DNA from 2 places in the Paenibacillus sp. NMA1017 genome. Region 1 is predicted to be linked to the other one. Evidence: predicted binding sites of a transcription regulator. Region 1 holds the regulator's gene; the other holds the start of a gene.
The links. The regulator Rex, encoded in region 1, represses fermentation and respiration genes when NADH is low (regulators of the CRP and FNR family bind a similar motif). The targets are predictions, from matches to a motif close to TTGTGAAATATTTCACAA.
Positions count from the first base shown of each region.

Region 2: a site for Rex is predicted at 4,774-4,791, ahead of AC5ELV_RS23365 (phosphoketolase family protein). Genes of this name have one in related genera too.

Region 1 is NZ_JBZXYR010000002.1:179,989-187,115, forward strand. Features, by position in the region: gene AC5ELV_RS05760 (AAA family ATPase) at 1-1,366, opposite strand, end outside; gene AC5ELV_RS05765 (hypothetical protein) at 1,359-1,892, opposite strand; gene AC5ELV_RS05770 (cell wall elongation regulator TseB-like domain-containing protein) at 2,342-2,866, opposite strand; gene AC5ELV_RS05775 (amidohydrolase) at 2,904-4,205, opposite strand; gene AC5ELV_RS05780 (redox-sensing transcriptional repressor Rex) at 4,192-4,845, opposite strand; gene dinG (ATP-dependent DNA helicase DinG) at 4,890-7,127, opposite strand, start outside.
Region 2 is NZ_JBZXYR010000014.1:27,848-34,974, forward strand. Features, by position in the region: gene AC5ELV_RS23350 (TFIIB-type zinc ribbon-containing protein) at 1-322, opposite strand, end outside; gene AC5ELV_RS23355 (PspA/IM30 family protein) at 349-969, opposite strand; gene AC5ELV_RS23360 (aldo/keto reductase) at 1,153-1,995, opposite strand; gene AC5ELV_RS23365 (phosphoketolase family protein) at 2,271-4,655, opposite strand; gene AC5ELV_RS23370 (GntR family transcriptional regulator) at 4,951-5,673, opposite strand; gene AC5ELV_RS23375 (glycosyltransferase) at 6,027-7,127, shown strand, end outside.

The DNA.
Region 1 (7,127 bases):
GCAGGTCATCCATAATCTCGCCATTTTCCCGCATAAGTTCTTCTTTGGTTACCATTTCCATGTTAATAATGCCAAGTGAAGTCAAACCGGAAGTCATCATCGTATGGACGATGTTCAGCGCCTGCTCAAAATCATTACTAGAGCCGGTACTTCGACCACCATAGTACATTTCTTCTGCCGTAGCCCCTGCAAGCGAGATCATAATCTGCTCCTCCAGGTACTGCTTGGTGTATAAATAATGCTCTTGCTGTGGATTGTGGCGCACATACCCAAGCGCTTTCCCACGTGGGCTAAGTGCTACCTGGCTTACGCTACCAGGACGAACAATTTCGGCCATAATAGCATGTCCTAGTTCATGAATCGCTACACGTTTTTTCTCTTCCAACGTCGATTCTCGATCTGTCTTTTCACCCATCATCACTTTGTCAATTGCCATCGACAGATGTTTCTGCGCAATCATTTTCTGATCCTGTCTCATCGCATAGATTGCCGCTTCATTCATTACGCTCTCCAGCTGTGCGCCAGAAAAACCGTAAGATTCCTCAGCAATTTTGTCCAGATTCGCATCTTCCTGAATCGGTTTGTTTTTGGCATGAATTTTAAGAATATGAAGACGCCCCTTCTTATCAGGCAAATCCACTTGAATATGACGGTCAAAACGCCCTGGACGCGTTAAGGCGCTGTCCAGCATTTCTTTACGGTTTGTTGCCGCAATGATCAAAATCCGCGGTGTATCTACCGAATAAATACCATCCATTTCTGTCAGCAACTGATTCAAAGTCTGATCATATTCTCGTTGCTGGCCACCCTCACGTTTACCACCAATTACGTCGATTTCGTCAATAAAAATAATTGCATTTTCCTTCTTTTCCTTGGCTGCACGAGTACGCGCCTCCCGGAACAACTCACGCACACGACCTGCTCCAACACCAACGTACATTTCAACAAATTCACTACCTGAGGCTGCAACAAAAACAGAATTAGTATAGTGTGCCGCTGCCTTCGCCATCAGTGTTTTTCCTGTTCCCGGAGGGCCTGTGAGCAAAACGCCTTTTAATGGACGGATACCAAACTTGGAGATTTCATCATGTCGATTCAAAAAATCCAAGGCCTCACGCAGCTCCTGCTTAGCGCTTTCTTGCCCACCGATTTCCTCAAAAGTCAGCTTGTCCGGACCATTTTTTTTACGTTTACGTTCTTGCCCAGCACCTACGGCCAAGCCTCCACGAGCATGCATGAGCATTAACAAGCCGCTGAACATCACACCAGCAACTAGAAGAGGGATAATATTTACCCCAATAAAAACGAGAAATATAATGGTTACCGGCACAATGCCGATTAATATTTCCTTGATCCATCTAGGCATTAGGCCATACCCCCATTTGCTGAGATTGACGTGGCAAAACGATAAACTTGGTCGCTTTACCTTCGCTGAGTCGGATATAGACATTATTCGAATCCATGTCGGTATCAGCTTTGATACCCGTCTTTTTCTTTTTCATCTGCTCAACTGTAGATGAAATTTGAGTATACTTTCTATTTTCCATCGCTTCCGCTACAGGAAACATAGCCTCAGACCACCATTGATTCAGTGCTGAATTAGAACGATCTGCAATATCCAGCTTAATGGTGCGGCTGCCAATGATGGATTGTCCTTTTTGCTTAACCACATCGACCAATCCGGCCACATCCGCCTGCGGTTTGAGATCTAGTTTCAATACGAGCTGATCCTGTTTAATATCTATTTGAGCGCTTGTCACGCCTGGATATTGAGAAACTATTTTTTCCAGAGGACTTTGCATTGTAACCTGACGGTAAATGAACCATCCTCCAAACAGCAGCAAAGCTGCCAAAACTGCCGCCACAACGATAGGAACTGCACGCAATTTCAAACAACATCCTCCTCTCAAAATGTAAAACCCAGAAGAAACGGGACGAATGTCAACAAACAACCAAATTGCATGATCTTACAGTGATCAGCAATTCTTTTTTCTATCATTTTTGTCTATCACTTATAAAATATAGTATATCATAACGTATATCTAATATCGAAGGCAATGTGTGGAGGAGTTGGGGTTGGGCAAAATCATTGGTTATGGGTGAAAGGGTGAGACGCTGCGTGTAGGATTTGATCTTACGTTCGCTGCTGCCCGCCATAAAGATGAATTTGCCTTAGGAGAGAAGTTGGGTAGGTAAAGATGCTTCGCTGGCTTTCAGCCCCAGCTTTGCGGCATAGCAAGACTAAAAGACGTAAATACGAATTTCATCGCATTTACGTCTTTTTCTTGAGCTTTTAATCATTTACTCGTCATTCATTCCACATCGCTAATCCTCAACCAGCTCAGTTATTGGGCAAAGTATACTTTACACCCGTCGCTACCCCATCTGAGAAACGATAAAATGTATAGTAATGATGGCTTCCATCATCGTAAAAAAGCTGCCACACATATTCGCCATTGAACACACTCGGCTGGAGGCTTATAATTTTTACACCTGGAAGCTGCTGCTGAATTAGCGCCGTCATTTTTTGCTCGTCGACTCCGTTCTTCAGCAACTCGGTATGAACACCGCTATTATCTGCGGCAGGTACATTAGGTTGTCCTTCCACTTTTTGAAAAGGAACCCACACCATTATATTTTCATTCTGTGCATTTTTCCCTTGAACCACCCAATATACCTGATCCCACACAGACTTCCATGTTTGAGTCGTACTAACCAGACCACCTGATTGCTTGGCCTTAATGATAGCGGCATTTTTCTCAGCCACCTGGTCTTGAGTAACATAGGAATAATACCAGAAAATGCTGACCAGGATCAGTATCACGGCCAATATGGCGACCGCTATCCATTTTTTCTTATTTTTCAAACCCGTGCTTCCTCTCTAAGGGGATGTGACACCTGAATTAGCGCGACAGCAGCCCTTCAAAGGCGGCTTGTGCCTCATGTTTGATACGTTCCTCGTCCATAGTCAGGCATTCGCCGTTTTTTACAACCTGACGACCGTCTACCCACACATGAGCCACGTCCTTGGCGCTTGCAGAGTATACCGCATGGGAAATAAGATCTGTGCGCGGCAAGAAATGTGCCTGATTCAGATCCAGCGCGATAAAGTCAGCCTTGTTGCCTGCTGCCAACGCTCCTACTTCTTTTAAACCAATCGACTTTGCACCGTATTCTGTTGCCAGACGCAGCGCTTCACTTGCAGGAACTGCCGTAGGGTCACCGGATACACCCTTGTGAATAAGTGCCGCCAGACGCATTTCCTCGAACATATCCAGGTTGTTATTGCTGGCAGGACCATCCGTTCCGAGAGAAACAGTAACCCCTGCACGCAGCAATTCAGGCACTCTTGCCACACCACTTGCCAGCTTCAAGTTGCTACCTGGATTGTGCGAAACTGCTACACCACGTTCCGCCAGTAGAGCTATTTCTTCGTCGTTCAAATGAACGCCATGAGCAACAAGCGAAGGACGGGAGAAAAAGCCAAGCTTATCCAAGTGTGCAACTGGACGCAAACCGTAGTCTCGTACGTTTTGCTCAACTTCGGCGATCGTCTCAGACATATGCGTATGCAGCGGCAAATCGAGATCATGCGCAGCTTGTACGAATTTTTCAATAAATGCAGGGGGACATGTATATGGCGCATGCGGTGACATCATCGTTGTAATACGGCCGTCTGCTTTACCGTGCCAGTTACGCGCAAAAGTCACGGCCTCAGCCAGCTTGATCCGCTGTTCTTCCTCCGAACATAGTCCAATTGCTCCACGCATCAGACTTGCACGAATACCTGACTCTTCAGCTACACGAGCCACCTCATCCATATGATCGTACATGTCCAGGAAGGTCGTTGTCCCACCTTTCAGCATTTCCAGCACAGACAAGGATGTGCCCCAGTACACGTCTGTAGATGTAAACTTGGCTTCCATAGGCCACATTTTTTCCTGAAGCCATACTTGAAGTGCCAAATCATCTCCATGCCCACGCAGCAGAGACATCGCCGCATGACCATGAGTATTGATCAGACCAGGTAAAAACAATAAGCCCTTACCATCAATCGCTTCCGTCTCTTCCTCACCCGCAGGCAAGGTTTCGCCAATATAAGTAATACGACTATCCTCCACAATCATAAAACCATGGATTACCCCAGCTTCTGATCCATTTACGGCAAAAGAGCCGTTTTTAATCATCCATTTATTCACTGTCATATTGTGTTTCTTCCTTTCCGTCCTCCAGATAATAAGCGAGGCTAAGCAAATCAGTTGTAAAGTCTGTGGCATGAATCCGAATGTTGGCCGGTGCCTTGAGAGTAGTCGGTGCAAAATTCAGGATTGCTCCAATTCCGCTCTCAATAAGCCTATCAGCCACGTGCTGTGCTTCAAAATCAGGTACGGTAATAATCCCAATTCGAATGTTTTTTTCTTTCACAGTCGCTTCCAGTTCATCCATCGGTTGAACGACCAAAGTATTGATCTTGGTTCCTACCTTATCCGGAAACGCATCAAATACCGCTACAATCTTCATATTGTCTTTTAAATAAGCGTTATAATTCGAAAGGGCTTGCCCCAGATTACCCGCTCCGACCAATACTACATTAATTTGCTGGTCAATTTTCAGGATATGGCGTATTTTTTCAATTAGATAAGAAACATCATAACCGATACCCTTCCGACCAAAATCTCCAAAATAGGCGAGATCTTTACGGATTTGGGCCGGGTTCAAATCTAGCCTCTGTCCCAACTCTTGAGAAGAGACCGTAGCCACCTCCCGTTTGTGCAGTGCATTCAGATAACGTAAATATACGGGTAACCTCCGTACGACAGCCTCTGAAATTTTATCTGATTTCATACTTGCTCCCCCTAATTGTAACGAACATACTCAGTGTCCGTCCGTTATGCCTCGGTCTCCGGGGCGGATTGGAGCCATTCGGCGATGCGGGGCACCATTTGCTCCGATGGCATATGCTCCATTTTTGGTCCCGGTAACGAGTACAAAAAGTGCTTTCCATAATAGGATTCGATCACACGCGTATCATAAACGATAACGACCCCGTGGTCGCTCGCTGTACGTACCAACCGCCCAAATCCCTGTTTGAAGCGAATGACCGCTTGTGGTACAGACAGCTTCATAAATGGATTCTTCTTCTGCTGCTGAAGCAGCTCGCTTTTTGCCTCCAGCAACGGGTGATTTGGCGGTTGAAACGGCAAACGAACAATGGCCAGACAAGTCAGTGCCTTCCCCGGAATATCGACGCCTTCCCAGAAGCTACTGGTTCCCAGCAATACAGAAGCTTTGGCTTCCTGAAAACGGCGGGTTAACTTGCTGCGACTCCCACTGTCCACGCCTTGTCCCAGCACAGTAATTTCGCTGGATGCTAACGCCTCTTTGAGCGGCTCATAAACTTGCCGGAGCATCCGATAGGAAGTAAACAGAACAAGCATTCTCCCCCGCGTCGCCTGAGCAGTCGCTCCTAGAGAGCTAACGAGCATATCTACAAAATGTGCATCTCCTACACTGCCCTTCACACTTGGAAAATCCCGTGGAATGACCAGCAACACCTGATCCCTGTAATTAAAGGGTGACGGGAGCTGCGAAGTCATCAGCCGCTCTTGATCTGCGGCCTCCTGCAAGCCGAGCTGATCGATCATGTACTGAAACGACTTATCTACCGATAAGGTAGCAGACGTCAGAATAATGCTTCTTTTTTTGTCAAAAAACATTTCTTTCAACTGGCGGCTCACATCGACGGGCACCGCATAAAATTGTAATGATTTACTACGGAATTGCCCACTCGCTTCAAGCCAGTATACGGTTGTTTCATCATCAAGTCGCATAAAAAAGCGCAAATTTTCTCGGATCCCCGCCAAATCCTTGAGCAGACCCGTAATATCTGTAATGAGGCTATCAGCTGCATAATCGTCATGTTCTTCCTTGACGTCCAGCATCAGCTTGTCGCCCTTGCGCAAAATTTCACTCATCGTTACATATAGCTGATTTTCCAAAGCTCCCGCCTGATCCCACTTTGCAGGCTTGGCCGAAGGTTTGAGACGGGAAGAAAACTGGCCTGTTTCACCCGGTGTTGCATCGCTTCGCTCTGGCAACATGCCAAACAGCTTGTCGCTTAGCAGGTCCCATGTTTCCTTCACCTCTAACACGAGCGGATACATCTGGTCGATGGTTGAGGCCCAATCCGCCGACTTCTCGTGCCCCGATTTCGCCAACTGTTGACGAAGTGAAGGCAGTTGTCCATTCTTGCTGTCTTTGAACAGTCGCGTCAGTGTATGCACGAGTGTGAAATATTTCATATGCATACCTAGGTGATTACCAGCTACTTCCTCCAGATGATGGGCTTCATCAATCACCAGATGTTCATAGCTCGGCAACAGCTGATGACTTGCTTTGACGTCTGTGAACAACTTAGAGTGATTCGTAATAACGACATCCGCTATTCCTGCTTCATGGCGTGCACGATGATAATAACATTTGCGGAACCATGGGCAAGAACGACCAAGACAGGACTCTGAATCACTCGCCACCGTTTCCCAGAAATCCCCTCCACGGTTGCTCAGGTTTAGTTCTTCATCATCACCGGTTTCTGTTAGCGTCAACCAGACGATCATCTGAGCCGCTGTAATTAAATCTTCCTTCGGTGTCGCGAAGTCTCTTCTGTTTATTTTATGTTCAAACTTACGCAGACACAAATAATGTCCCCGACCCTTGAAAATAGCAGCCCGGAACGGAAACGGAATCACCTTGGTCAGCATCGGAATGTCGCGCTCGCGTAATTGCTCCTGTAGGTTGATCGTATGTGTACTTACCATAACGCGCTGTCCTTTTTTTACACTGTGATACAGTGATGGGAGCAAATAACCGAGGGATTTTCCTGTTCCTGTACCTGCTTCGATCAGTAGATGCTTGTCTTCACTCAGTGCCTGATTTACACCCTCAATCATCTGTATCTGTGCCTCGCGCTCCTCATATTGGCTCAAGGATGAACGCAAATTGTCCCGCACATCATCCATGTACTCCTCAAAGGAAACACCTGACAGTGGATTCGGGTCATCTTCTTTACGCGGAGCAGCTAGCTCCGTCCAATCTTCCACTTTTAGCGCAAGCTGACGAAAAAACTG
Region 2 (7,127 bases), on a different contig from region 1:
TGGCTTCTTCCTTACTGATTGAAAAAGGAATAACCTGCGCTGGGGCCAGCTTCCCGGTCAGTCGATCCCCGAGAACCACGGCAGAACCACAAAAGCTGCACACCGTTGCACTTGTCTCAACGTCGGTCATAATCACCGCTCCGCAGTTATTACAATGATACTCATGGGCCTCATCTTCTGAAAAAATACGATTTATCAGGGGATCAGGAATAGATTCGATATTGTCCTCTCTTCCGCAACTATGACAGGATAACCTCCCTGTCTCACTGTCAAAGACCATGCCGCTGCCGCAGTTTGGGCATTTGTATTCAATAACCGGCATCTGCTCACCTCTTCATATAGATACTGTTATTCATCTTCTGTGTTCGTACTCTTCTCGTATTGTGCAAATAAAGCATCCAGGTCGTCCTTCGTTCCTGCCCGAAGCTCAGCTATAGCCATTGCCTCATCATACGCTCTGTTCACCTGCTCTTCCATAACTTCAAAAGCAGAATTTTCGCTGCCTATAGAATTCAAGGTTTGCTGTGCTTTGGCAACCGCCAGCTTCCCTTTAAGTTCAGCGCGCCGCGCTTCTAGCTGCCCCATATCGGACACCAGCTTCTCCTGCATTTGTTTCATATTTACGGCGTTTGTCGAAGCTAAATCATAGGACGTTTGTAATTGTTCCAATTTCTCCGCCTGCAAACCTTTCCTCTCCAGAAACTTTCGAGCTTCCTCTTCTTTACCAGCTTCCACAGACTTACTGGCATAATGCTGGAGCTTTTTAATCTGGGCTTTGCATTCATCCAGTGCTGTTTTCGCCCTTCTCTCATCAGCTAACACGGAAGCCGTTTCCGCCTTCACCTTGCCTAGCTCACTGTTCAAATTCCGCATATAATCGTCAATGGTCTTCTCCGGATCTCCCACCTTATCCACTAAGGCGTTAACATTCATTTTCATAATATCCCTAAACCTCGACAAAATTCCCATGATGACCTCCTTCGAAAGGACTACATTCCACCATATCATACATCAAATCCGGTAAAAAATGTTCAGCATAGCTCTATATACTGACCCACTGATCACTTTCGGATGTATGTTCGTTTTATGATAAAAGCAAAGGGTCCAAAAACCCGCGACAGATTTTCGAACCCTTTTATTTTATTGTCTTGATTATAGCTCTTCATAGGACTTGGGGTCCTGCCCCCATATCCGTCCATCCTCACTGCTAAATGCCGAAATCATGTTCATTTCCTCTGGAGACAACTCAAAATCAAAAATATCCAGATTCTCCGTTTGGTGTTTTAAAGAAGAGGCCTTAGGGATCGGGATTGCTCCAAGTTGGATATGCCAACGTAAAATCGCTTGTGTAGTCGTTTTACCATGAGCAGCAGCAATTTTCCCAATCTCTTCATTCTCCAGCATACTGTGACCGCGACCCAAGGGGCTCCACGATTCCGTCACAATGCCCTGTTCAGCATCTTTTGCACGCTGATGCTCCTGATTAAACAATGGATGCAATTCAACTTGATTTAAGCTCGGCGTGACACCTGTTTCCCGAATTAAACGCTCGTTATGCTCGGGCAAGAAATTGCAGACCCCGATGGAACGAATATAGCCCCTTTTCTTCGCCTCAATCAACGCCTGCCAGGCTTCAACATATCGATCAATTTGGGGATTCGGCCAATGGATTAGATAAAGATCATAGTAGTCCAGATCTCCTCTGTATAATGACTCTTCGATCGTTACAATGGCTTCTTGATAAGCATGTCGACGACCCGGTAGTTTGGAGCAAATCAACAATTCTTCTCTGGGCACAGAGCTCTGCCGGATCGCTTTCCCGACAGCACCCTCATTTTCATAGTTGAACGCTGTGTCGATCAGACGGTAACCTGCATCAATCGCGCTGGTAATTGCCTTGACTCCATCTGCACCCTTCAATCCAGCTGTCCCAAATCCAATGACAGGCACCTTAGTGCCATCATTCAATACCTTCTCCGGAATTGGATCGTTCATATTAACAGCCTCCTTTACTATTCTCATATAACATAACACCTCTTCAAAGCTCCGAAAAAATATAGAAATCCATTCCGTTCCCTATATATGTATATACCCACTAGCTCGTAACTTCCCTACCAAGTTCTCTGTGTGCTAAATCAAAAAACGCCTGATCCCCATTGAAATCATACTTGAAGTCAAGGGGTCAGGCACTTGTACCACTACCAAATCATATATTTCACTTCATACTTAATTGCTTGGTTGTCCAACACAAAGTTGAAGCGTCTTAATTTTTATTTCAAGCCTTTCCATACCCAGTTCTCTACCTCTGGCAAGTCAATACCCTCTTCGCGAATGAATTGATGATGTTTCTTAACCGTAGCATCCATTTCATCCACAATGTTGGTGTACTTCCCAGCGTCAGGTAAGTTTAGAACAGCTTCCTTCACTAAGTCAAAACGATCCATTTGATTCAATACACGCATATCAAATGGTGTCGTAATATCGCCGTTCTCACGGTAACCATGTACATGCAAATTATGATTGTAACGATCAAAGAACAAATCCTTGATCAGACCTTCGTAACCATGGAAAGCGAAAACTACTGGTTTATCCTTTGTGAAAAAATGATCAAACTCGGTGTCAGATAATCCACGCGGGTCTAGCTTTTGACTTCTCAGTTTCAGCAAATCTACCACGTTGATGTACCGAATCTTCAAGTCAGGCAGTTTTTCATGCAAAATGGAAATCGCAGCTAAACTTTCAATCGTTGGCTCTGTACCCGCAGAAGCAATGACAAGATCAGGTTCTCCACCTTGATCTGTACTTGCCCAGTCAATGATCTTCAACCCTTTATCCACCAATTCTTTCGCTTCATCAGCACTAAACCATTGGGGACGTGGGTGTTTAGACGAAACAATCAAATTGATCTTTTGACGGTCGTTTAAAATAGTGTCGAAAACAGCCAACAAGGAATTGGCATCAGCTGGAAGATACTCCCGAATAAATTCTGGTTTTTTATCAGCCAAATGACCTAACAAACCTGGATCTTGGTGTGTATACCCATTATGATCCTGTTGGAACACTGTTGAAGTTGCTACGACATTCAGTGATGGGATATCTGCACGCCATCCTTGATCCGTTGCTTTACGCAGCCACTTAAAGTGTTGGGTGATCATCGAGTCAACCACACGCAGGAAGGCTTCGTAACTTGCAAAGAAACCATGACGACCTGTTAACACATAACCTTCCAGCAGTCCTTCAGCTTGGTGTTCGGATAATTGAGAATCAATTACGCGACCATAGGATGATAAGAATTCATCATTAGGTTCAATAATTTGGTCCATCCATTGGCGTTTGGTTACTTCAAAAACAGGTGCCAAGCGGTTAGACATCGTTTCATCCGGTCCGAAGATTCTGAAATTACGATTTTCTTCATTTAAGACAACCACATCTTTAACGTATTTCCCTAAAACCGACATATCTTGCGCAATCACTTTACCAGGTACGGAGTTATCCAGCGCATAGTTACGGAAATCCGGTAATTTCAAGTCTTTAATGAGGTTACCCGCATTCGCAACAGGGTTCATTCCCATACGTTTATCACCTGTAGGTAGAATTTCAGCAAGCTCAGGTTTTAAACGACCGTTTTCGTCAAACAATTCCTCTGGTCTATAGCTATTCAGCCATTCTAATAAAGCAGGCGCGTGCTGCATATTTTTTTGATCGACTGGAATTGGAACCTGATGGGCACGGAACGAATTTGTATTCGGCACGCCGTCCCATTCCTTTGGACCTGTCCAGCCTTTAGGGGAACGGAATACAATCATCGGCCACGCCGGACGAGTAAGGTCATTATTTTCACGCGCATTCTTTTGAATAGCTTCAATTTTCTCGATGGCCGTATCCAATACTTTCGCCATTTCTGAATGCATGTGATCCGGATTTTCACCTTCAACAAAGAATGGCTCCCAACCCAAACCTTTAAAGTATGAGGTCAATTCTTCTTTTGATTGACGAGACATAATCGTTGGGTTACTAATCTTAAAGCCATTCAAGTGCAAGATTGGTAGCACTGCACCATCTGTGATGGGGTTGATAAATCTGTTAGAGAACCACGAAGCGGCTAATGGGCCCGTTTCAGCTTCGCCATCACCAATAACAACAGCCGAAATCAGATCAGGATTATCCAGAATGGCACCTACACCATGAGAAAGGGAGTAACCTAATTCTCCACCTTCATGGATAGATCCAGGTGTTTCAGGAGCAGCATGTGAAGCAATACCGCCAGGGAAAGAGAATTGTTTGAACAATTTCTTCATACCTGGGATATCTTGTGTAATTTGTGGATAGATTTCAGTGTAACTTCCATCCAGATAAGAATTTGAGACCATAACCTGGCCACCGTGACCAGGACCTTCAATGTAAAGCATGCTCAAATCATATTTATTAATAACACGATTTAGATGTGCATAAATAAAGTTTTGTCCTGGAATTGTGCCCCAGTGTCCAATAGGCTTAACCTTCACATCTGAATCTTTTAAAGGCTCTCTCAACAAAGGATTATCTTTTAAATAAAGCTGACCTACCGAAATGTAGTTCGTTGCACGCCAATATGCATCAAGTTTTTCTAAATATGTTTTAGATGAATAATCTGCTAACACGGGTGATAACGACATTGTGTCCACTCCCTAAGTAGTATTGTTTGTAATTTATTTCCGGAAATTTCATCTACATGTACATCATAACGCCGCGCCGATTAAATTCAACCTTTTTCACAAGTGATACGGTCCAATTTTGTGAAATTTTGAACATACTATGAAATATAAATTAAAAAGACAGTAAAAAAGCTCTTACATTAAAATATATAGAAGTATAAACCAATAAAATTTGTAATAAACGAGGTGATCGCAGGCTCCGATCCTTTTTTTCAAAACCATAAAAAAAAGACCGGAGAATTCTCCAGTCTTATCATTAGTGTACCGATACAAAGGTATTAAATTTCAAATATTTGTAATGAAATCGCATATGAGAAAACTCAAACGGCGTACCGTTATCTAAAAAGAACACACCTTCCATAATCCCTACAGGCTCATTTTCATTTAAATGTAGCAGCTTTTGATCATTCTCTTGGGACGGTTCTGCAAAAATGGATAAAAAAGATTTGGTGACGGCCAAGTTCCGCGAGTCTTCCAAATAATTAAAAATAGATCCCTCGATAATGGTCTGATTTAAATTCTGGACGATTTTAATGGGGATATAGCCTGTTTCAATCATAAAAGGATCATCATCAAATAGACGCAAGCGGACAATTTTGTAAACAAAATCATGAGTCTCCAAGAACAAATCACGCTGTAATTCTTCTGTTGGCGGAATGACCTCAAAACTCAGTACTTTGATTTTAGGCTTTTTACCATGCATTTGAAAATTATCAGTGACCCCTAGATTAGAGCCTTCGTAGTTAAAGATAGATTCATTTCTTATGTATAATGGATTAATAAATGTCCCGGAACCTTGTTTTTTGAAAATAATTCCGACATTCTCCATTTTAGTCAGAGCACGTTTAATTGAACTACGACTAACCTGGTAAGTCTCACTAAGACTACGTTCATCTGGCAATCTCATATCTGCAAACTTTCCCGCAAAGATTTTCATCTTGAGATCGTCAATAATTTGCTTATAGACAAATTGTGTCATATAGTACTCCTCTTTCAGGTCTTCTATAACTCCATATAGTTTACCATAACTTGCCCATTTCATCTCTTGTTTGTTTCTGTAGCTGAGTGGGCCTTCAACGAATAGGAAGCGTCCTCGCTTTTACTTTACATCTCTATGTATAATACCATGATTACATATACATAACACCACGGAATGTACCTTTAAATCAGCAGAAAATACAGAACCCCCACCTTTACTTCCGCAATAAGACCAAGCCTGTTTCGAGCCTTGAGGGATGTTTGACTAGACCAGGCTAAAATCCTTGAATACATTGTTATTATTTATCTTGTTCATACGTTTTTCTAATAAGATTAATGGGGGGGGAGATCATATTGGCTATCCGCTACAGCGTCATCATTCCAACCTATAATCGAGTCCAGCAATTGTTGCTTACACTCGCTTCATTTGAGACACAAACCTATCCAAAGCAACTATTCGAAGTCATTGTAGCTGATGACGGTTCTACAGATGGAACGAAAGAAATGGTCGAAGGCTTCAAAGTATCCTATCCTCTTATCTATGTGTCTCATCAGGAACAACGCGGTCGATCTGCCGTTCGAAATTTGGGGCTGCGCCGTGCAAAAGGGCTATACATCATCTTCTGCGACGCTGACTTTGTAGTATTACCGGAATTTATTAGGATCGTGAGCCGTTATCACCGTAAATATCCCAAGTCCGTGCTTTCAGGCATTCCTCACTCGTGGGACGATGCTTTTACCCATTATTACCCTGACTTTTCTCCTGAAGAAAAAGAACAATGTCGCAACATACTTACGCAGTCCAACTTATGGAATGCTGACTATGAAGCAGCGAACGAAATTACTCCGATCATAACCCCAGAAGATATCCTTCACCAAACGGGTGCACTGTCTAAAGTAGTTAGTCCCACAAGGGTTCCTCCCAATACGCAGAAACAATTTGCCTCAACAGACGTAGCTCCCTGGATGCTGCTGGTTACTCGTTGTGTAGCCATCAGACGCAGCCACTTGATTCGTATTGGAGGTTTCAATGAAAGGTTTGTGCTCTATGGACTCGAGGACTGGGACCTTGGCTATAGACTGCATCGCTTGAAGATTCCTTTTTATTGCATCAAAGAAGTGGTCGGATACCATCAGGAACATCCCACCTATCTCAGAGGTAACGTGTTAAATACGGAAAATCTGAGAATCATGTATGAAACCTACGGATTCAATGACTCCTCGTTAAATTTATTCGCCCTTATCCCTCCATCCGAGGATTTTGAGACCTACAAAAATACATTGCGGGTATTGCGCAGGGGATTCCGCTCTAGGTTAACACGCTCATCAGCACTGTTATTAAGAAGAACACTACGCATTGCAGCCAAGCAGTTCTACGATCAAAGCAATACTCATGCATACAAAAAATCATTACACTTGATAAAAAGGAAAGCAGCGAACCGGAAAAGTCGAGTC